2 regions of the Pseudomonas vranovensis genome follow, and region 2 is predicted to be linked to the other one. Evidence: riboswitches for the same ligand, from Rfam matches in the RefSeq annotation. Region 2 holds a riboswitch; the other holds the start of a gene.
The links. A riboswitch is a leader RNA that binds a small molecule or an ion and turns the genes downstream of it on or off. The one in region 2 is predicted to bind thiamine pyrophosphate.
Positions count from the first base shown of each region.

Region 1: it holds a riboswitch for thiamine pyrophosphate, as region 2 does, so the genes downstream of both, thiC (phosphomethylpyrimidine synthase ThiC) here and ABVN19_RS08630 (TenA family protein) in region 2, are expected to answer to the same signal.

Region 1 covers NZ_CP159259.1:4,378,024-4,381,289, reverse strand. The annotation lists gene ABVN19_RS20375 (TolC family outer membrane protein) at 1-1,160, opposite strand, end outside; TPP riboswitch at 1,303-1,407, shown strand; gene thiC (phosphomethylpyrimidine synthase ThiC) at 1,566-3,266, shown strand, end outside.
Region 2 covers NZ_CP159259.1:1,849,352-1,852,617, forward strand. The annotation lists gene ABVN19_RS08620 (putative sulfate exporter family transporter) at 1-111, shown strand, start outside; gene ABVN19_RS08625 (TenA family protein) at 135-794, opposite strand; gene ABVN19_RS08630 (TenA family protein) at 798-1,445, opposite strand; TPP riboswitch at 1,525-1,639, opposite strand; gene ABVN19_RS08635 (type II secretion system F family protein) at 1,679-2,866, opposite strand; gene gspG (type II secretion system major pseudopilin GspG) at 2,882-3,266, opposite strand, start outside.

The sequences.
Region 1 (3,266 bases), 2.5 Mb from region 2:
TCCAGCGCGCTCTGGTTGGAAATGATCGACTGCTTGCGCGCCTGTACTTGCTCGACGTCAGTGTTGACCGCACGGTGCAGGTTGCGGGTGTTTTCCACCACCTGGCGGCGCAGGCTTTCGCGCTGCTGTTCGCTCTGGTTCAAGCGCTGGTACGCCTCGCGCACCTGCGAGCTGATCAGGCCGCCGCTGTAGATCGGGATGTTCAATTGCAGGCCGATGCTGGTCTGCTCGACATCACCGCTGTAGTTCTGTCCGGTCAGGTTGGGGTTGGCAAAGCCCAGGCTATCGTTGTCGCCTTTCTGGTAGCGCGCTACCGCGTCTACCGTTGGCGCGTGACCGGCCTTGCGCTGGCGCAGGGTTTCTTCAGCTGCATCGACCGCGTAGTTGGTCGCCAGGAGGTTGAGGTTCTGCTTGCCGGCGGTTTCGACCCAGGCCTTGGCGTCGTTGGGGATCGGCACCTGCACCGGCAGGGTGTGGACGATGCCCTGTACCGAGTTGTAGTAGCGGTTTGTGAGGGTGATCAGCGCCTCGAAGGCGTCATCGACCTGGCGCTGGGCAACGATGCGGTTGGCCCGCGCGGTGTCGTAGCTGGCCTGGGATTGCAGTACGTCGGTCTTGTCGGAAAGGCCCACGTCGAAGCGTTCGTTGGACTGATCGAGCTGGCGCTTGAAGGCTGCTTCTTCGGCCTTGGTCGAGGCCAGGGTGTCCTGGGCGCGCAGCACCGCGAAGTAGTTTTCTGCGGTCTGCAGGATCAGGTTCTGCTCGGTTGCCGACAGCTCCAGTGCCGCCTGCTCGTTGACCGCTTCGGCCGCTTGCAATTGGAACCAGCGATCGGCTCGGAACACCGGCTGCGCCAATGTGGCCTGCCAGGAGTTGCCGCTGCGGTTGGCGGTGATCGAGGGCGTGTCGATCTTGGTGCGGGTGTTCATCATCTCGGCACCGGCCGAGAGATTCGGCAGCAGGCCGGCGCGGGCCTGGGGTACCACTTCCTTGCGGGCGCCATAGTCGGCGCGGGCTGCGGCGAGATCGGCGTTGTTGTTCACAGCCTCCTGGTAGACGCTCACCAGGTCGGTCTTTGCCGACAAGGGCACATCTGCTGCCCAGGCCATTCCGTTGGTAGCACAAGACACGGCAAGGGCCAGTGAAAGTTTGCGCAGCATAGGGCGATCCTTGAACAATTGAGTGTTTCTGAACCGGTGAGTGTAGATGCGCGGACACTTTGCAACAATCTGCCATTTGCGCCATTTATCGTGCCCGTGCTTGTACTGTTGGCTTTGCGGGTGAGTCCAGTCTAGACTGGACACGTTCTTGTCGGGGTGCCTTGCGTTGAGGCTGAGATCGGATAATCCGGATCCCGTTGAACCTGATCAGGTTAGCGCCTGCGTAGGGAACAAGATTTCTCGCTTTCCCGGCGAGTCTCTTGTGCCAGGTCCGGGAATGTCGAGTCAGCCGTTGCAGCTGCAGGCATCACCGCGCATTTGGCACAGCACCGTCCTTGGTGCGTCCGTGCCTTTCAGGTTCTCCCCCGACATTCCACTGCTAGGAAGCCGTCTGGAGAGCCTGTGATGAGTAAACAAGAAAAATACATTACCAATCTGAGTGAGTCGGCCCAGGTCGATCAACAGTCCGTACAGCCGTTCACCCGCTCGCGCAAAATCTATGTCGAAGGCTCGCGCCCGGACATCCGCGTGCCCATGCGTGAAATCAGCCTGGACGATACCCCCACCGACTTCGGTGGCGAGCCCAATGCCCCGGTGCTGGTCTACGACACTTCCGGCCCCTACACCGATCCTTCGGTCATCATCGATGTGCGCAAAGGCCTGGGCGATGTGCGCTCGGCCTGGATCGACGCCCGTGGTGACACCGAGCGCCTGCAAGGCCTGTCGTCGAACTTCGGTCAACAGCGCCTGGCCGATGCCGAGCTGACCAAGCTGCGCTTCGCCCATGTACGCAACCCGCGCCGGGCCAAGGCCGGCGCCAACGTCAGCCAGATGCACTACGCGCGCCAGGGCATCATTACCGCCGAGATGGAATACGTCGCCATCCGCGAGAACATGAAGCTGCAGGAAGCCCGCGCTGCTGGTCTGCTCAAGCAACAGCACGCCGGGCACAGCTTCGGTGCCAGCATCCCGAAAGAAATCACCGCCGAATTCGTCCGTGAGGAGATCGCCCGCGGTCGTGCGATCATCCCGGCAAACATCAACCACGTGGAGCTGGAGCCGATGATCATCGGCCGCAACTTCCTGGTGAAGATCAACGGCAACATCGGCAACAGCGCCCTGGGCTCGTCCATCGAAGAAGAAGTGGCCAAGCTCACCTGGGGTATCCGCTGGGGTTCGGACACAGTGATGGACTTGTCCACCGGCAAGCACATCCATGAAACCCGCGAGTGGATCATTCGCAACTCGCCGGTACCGATTGGCACCGTACCCATCTACCAGGCGCTGGAGAAGGTCAACGGCGTGGCCGAAGACCTGACCTGGGAGCTGTTCCGCGACACCCTGATCGAGCAGGCCGAGCAAGGCGTGGACTATTTCACCATTCACGCCGGCGTGCTGCTGCGCTATGTGCCGCTGACCGCCAAACGTGTCACCGGCATTGTCAGTCGTGGTGGTTCGATCATGGCCAAGTGGTGCCTGGCGCACCACAAAGAGAACTTCCTCTACACCCACTTCGACGAAATCTGCGAAATCATGAAGGCCTACGACGTCAGCTTCTCGCTGGGCGATGGCCTGCGTCCGGGTTCGATTGCCGACGCCAACGATGAAGCGCAGTTCGGTGAGCTGGAGACGCTCGGTGAGCTGACCAAGATCGCCTGGAAGCACGACGTGCAGTGCATGATCGAAGGCCCGGGCCACGTGCCGATGCAGCTGATCAAGGAGAACATGGACAAGCAGCTGGAGTGCTGCGACGAAGCGCCGTTCTACACCCTTGGCCCGCTGACCACCGACATCGCCCCGGGTTACGACCACATAACCTCCGGTATCGGTGCGGCGATGATCGGCTGGTTCGGTTGCGCCATGCTCTGTTACGTCACGCCCAAGGAGCACCTGGGCCTGCCGAACAAGGATGACGTCAAGACCGGCATCATCACCTACAAGATCGCTGCCCATGCCGCCGACCTTGCCAAGGGCCACCCGGGCGCGCAAATCCGCGACAACGCCTTGTCCAAGGCGCGCTTCGAGTTCCGTTGGGAAGACCAGTTCAACCTCGGCCTCGACCCGGATACCGCGCGGTCGTTCCATGACGAGACACTGCCCAAGGAC
Region 2 (3,266 bases):
ACCCAGCTCAAGGAACTGGCCAAGGTAGGCATCAAACCCATTGCCTTGATGGTGGGGGAGACGGTATTTCTGGTCGTGCTGGTACTGGCCCTGATGCATTGGGGGTTGTAGCCCCCAATGCGGGGCTTGCCTTGCTACTGGGCGTCCAGGCCCATCTGCCAGAAGTCGGCCTCCAGGCGCGAGGCCTGGGCGAAGACTTTCACCAGCTCCTCGAACCGACGTTCGGTCATGGCCCGTGAGGCCAGGTCGTCCAGGTGCGCCCGGGCAGCCGTCGCAACCGCCTGATAGCCGGCACCGGCGTATTCGCCGATCCACTCGCGGTACGGGTGATCGACCAGGGCCTCGGCCCCCTCGGGGCTTAAATTGCGACCGATTTCGGCATAGCCGATGACGCAGGGGGCCAGTGCCACATGCAGGTCGAGCAGGTCGCCTGCCGCACCGCAGTCCAGGACGAAACGGGTGTAGGCCACCGTCGCCTGGTGTTCCGGTGTGGCAGTAAGCGCTTCAGGTGACAGGCCCCAGCGCTGGCACAGGCGCACATGCAGTTCGGTTTCGTCGAGAATGGCCGCCAGCCCCGCCTGGGCCGAGCGAATGTCGGCCAGGGTGCGACTCTTGTAGGCGGCAAGGGCCCAGGAGCGGGCGAACTGGATCAGGAACAGGTAGTCCTGCACCAGGTACTTGCGAAAGGCTGGCTGGGCCAGGGTGCCCGCGCCCATCTGGCGGACGAAGTCGTGGTCGACATAGCTGTTCCAGTCGGCGGCTGCGGCCTGCTTGAGGCGCTCGAAAATGTCCATGCGTTACCCCTTGAGGTCGTAGGCGGCGTCGAAAAAGGCTTGTTCCAGCGCGACGGCGCGCAGGAAGAAGTCGCTGCTGAGCTGCTCATGGGCAGGGCCTACACGGTCGAGCTCGGCGCGCAGGAAGGCGACGAAGGCCTGGAAATCCGGGTTGTCGTGCAGGGTGATCCACTCGGCATGTTCAAAGCGCGGTGGCAGTTCCCTGGGCGCACGCAGTGCCCAGTCCAGGTACAGGCCTTCGGCAACATTGAGCACCGCCAGGGCGGCGGCGTAAGAGCGGGTGGCAGCCGCTTCCTGCATGATTGCCTTGAAGCCTGCGGTGGGCACCGAATCCGGTGCCTCCAGGCGTTGAGCCTCGCTGACGCCGAGCGCCTCGAAGGCACGCAGGAAATAGGTGTTCTCTTCCCCCGAAATCACCCCGGTAAAGCGGCCCAGGCGAATGCGCGCCTCGAAGGTGTCGGCACTGGCAATGGCGGCCCCCAGCAGGGTCAGAAAGCTGTCGATGAAGCGATGGTCCTGGATCAGGTAGTTGACCATGACGGCATCGTCCAGGGTGCCGGCCATCAGTTCGTTGACGAAACGATGTTCGATGGACTGGGTCCAGCGCGGTTCGCTCTGGCGGCGAAGGGTGTCGGTAAAGCGTTCGGTCATCCTGCTGTCCTCATTGATGGCGACAGCGAGACCGATTGTTTCAGACATGGGCGGCCTCGCAGTGAGACCGGCAAAAAGGCAGGTTGGCTATCCCCATCCCTCCGCCGGCATGATCCGGATCAGGTTCGTAGGGTCACCGCGCTGCTTGCGCCAGCGGTTTCTCAGCCCGTTGCCGGGCTCCCCTTGGTGGGCCGAATCTATACAGCAAGCGCACAGGAATGTCACGTTGCCCGCTAGTGGATGCTCGAGGCCAGCTCGAAAATCGGCATGTACATCAAGATCACGATAAAGCCGATCAACAGCCCGATGAAGGTCATCAGCAACGGCTCGAACAGGCGTACGAACCACTCGATCCAGCGGCCGATCTCTTCGTCGTAGAAGTCGGCGCTGCGCTCCATCATCTGCCCCAGGTTGCCCGATTGCTCACCGGCGCGCAGCAAGCGCAGCGACACTGGTGTCACCAGTTGCCCGGCCTCCAGCGCCGCCGACAGCGACAACCCTTCGCGTACCCGTTCGCAGGCCTGCTCCAGGCGCTGGCTGGCAGCCGCCCCGAGCAGGCCACGGGCCATTTGCATGGCCGTCAGGATCGGGATGCCGCCCTGCAGCAGAATCCCCAACGAGCGGTAGAACCGTGCCAGCTCATACATCACCAGGCGCCGGTGCAGGGCCGGCAGGCGTTCGAGCTGACGGTTGAGCCAACGCCGCACCCGCGGGTCGCGGCGCAGCACGAACATTCCCACCAGCGTTGCGACAAAACCGATGCCCAGCGGTGCCTGGTGGGCATGCAGGAACATCCCGGCCTGCATCAACAACCGCGACAGCCAGGGCAGCTCGGTACCCAGGCCCTCGAACACCAGGCTGAAGCGTGGCACCACATAGCCGAGCAGGAACAGTACGACGCCACCGCCGACCAACAGCAGCAACAGCGGGTAGATCGAGGCGCTGATGATCTTCTGGCGTACTTCGTCCATGCGTTGGCGATAGGCAACATAGCGCCCCAGGGCATCCCCCAGGGCACCGGTCTTTTCGCTGGACTGCACCAGGGCGACGTAGAGCGGCGGGAACACACTCGGCAACTGCGCCAACGACTGGGAGAACGACTTGCCTTCGTACAACAGGCGCACCAACTCGCCCAGGGTCTTGCGGGCCTGGGGCGCCGACTCTTTCTCGGCCAGGCTTTCCAGGGCGTCGATCAGTGGCAGGCCGGCGTTGAGCAGGGTGGTCAGTTCCTGGCTGAACAGCACCAGGTCGAACGCCTCGCCACGCCGCCAGCGCAGCTTGGCGAAACGCTCGCAACTGCGCACGCTGACCACCCGCAGGCCTTGTTGCTCGGCCTGTTGCCGGGCTTGTCCGGCGTCCTGGGCGTCCAGCGTCAGCAAGACCACGCCAGCCTTGCCCAGTGCCTTGAGCTCGTAGCGCATGGGGCGTTCCTCCGCTTACTGCCAGCTGGTGATCTCGGCGTTTTCACCTTCGCCACCGGGTTGGCCGTCCTTGCCCATCGACAGCAGGTCGTACTCGCCATTCTCGCCAGGCTGGCGGTAGATGTAGTTGCGGCCCCACGGGTCCTGCGGGACTTTTTTCTGCAAGTAAGGGCCAGACCAGCGGGTTTCGTCGCTGGGGGCCGCCACCAGTGCGTTCAGGCCTTGCTCGGAATTGGGGTAATGCCCCACCTCCAGTCGATACAGGTCCAGGGCCTTGCCCAGGCCTTCGATTTGCGCCCGGGCCACCTTGGCCTCGGAGCGTCCCAACTGGCTGAAATACTTGGGCGCGACGATCCCCGCCAACAACCCCAGCACCACCAGCACGACCAGCAGTTCGAGC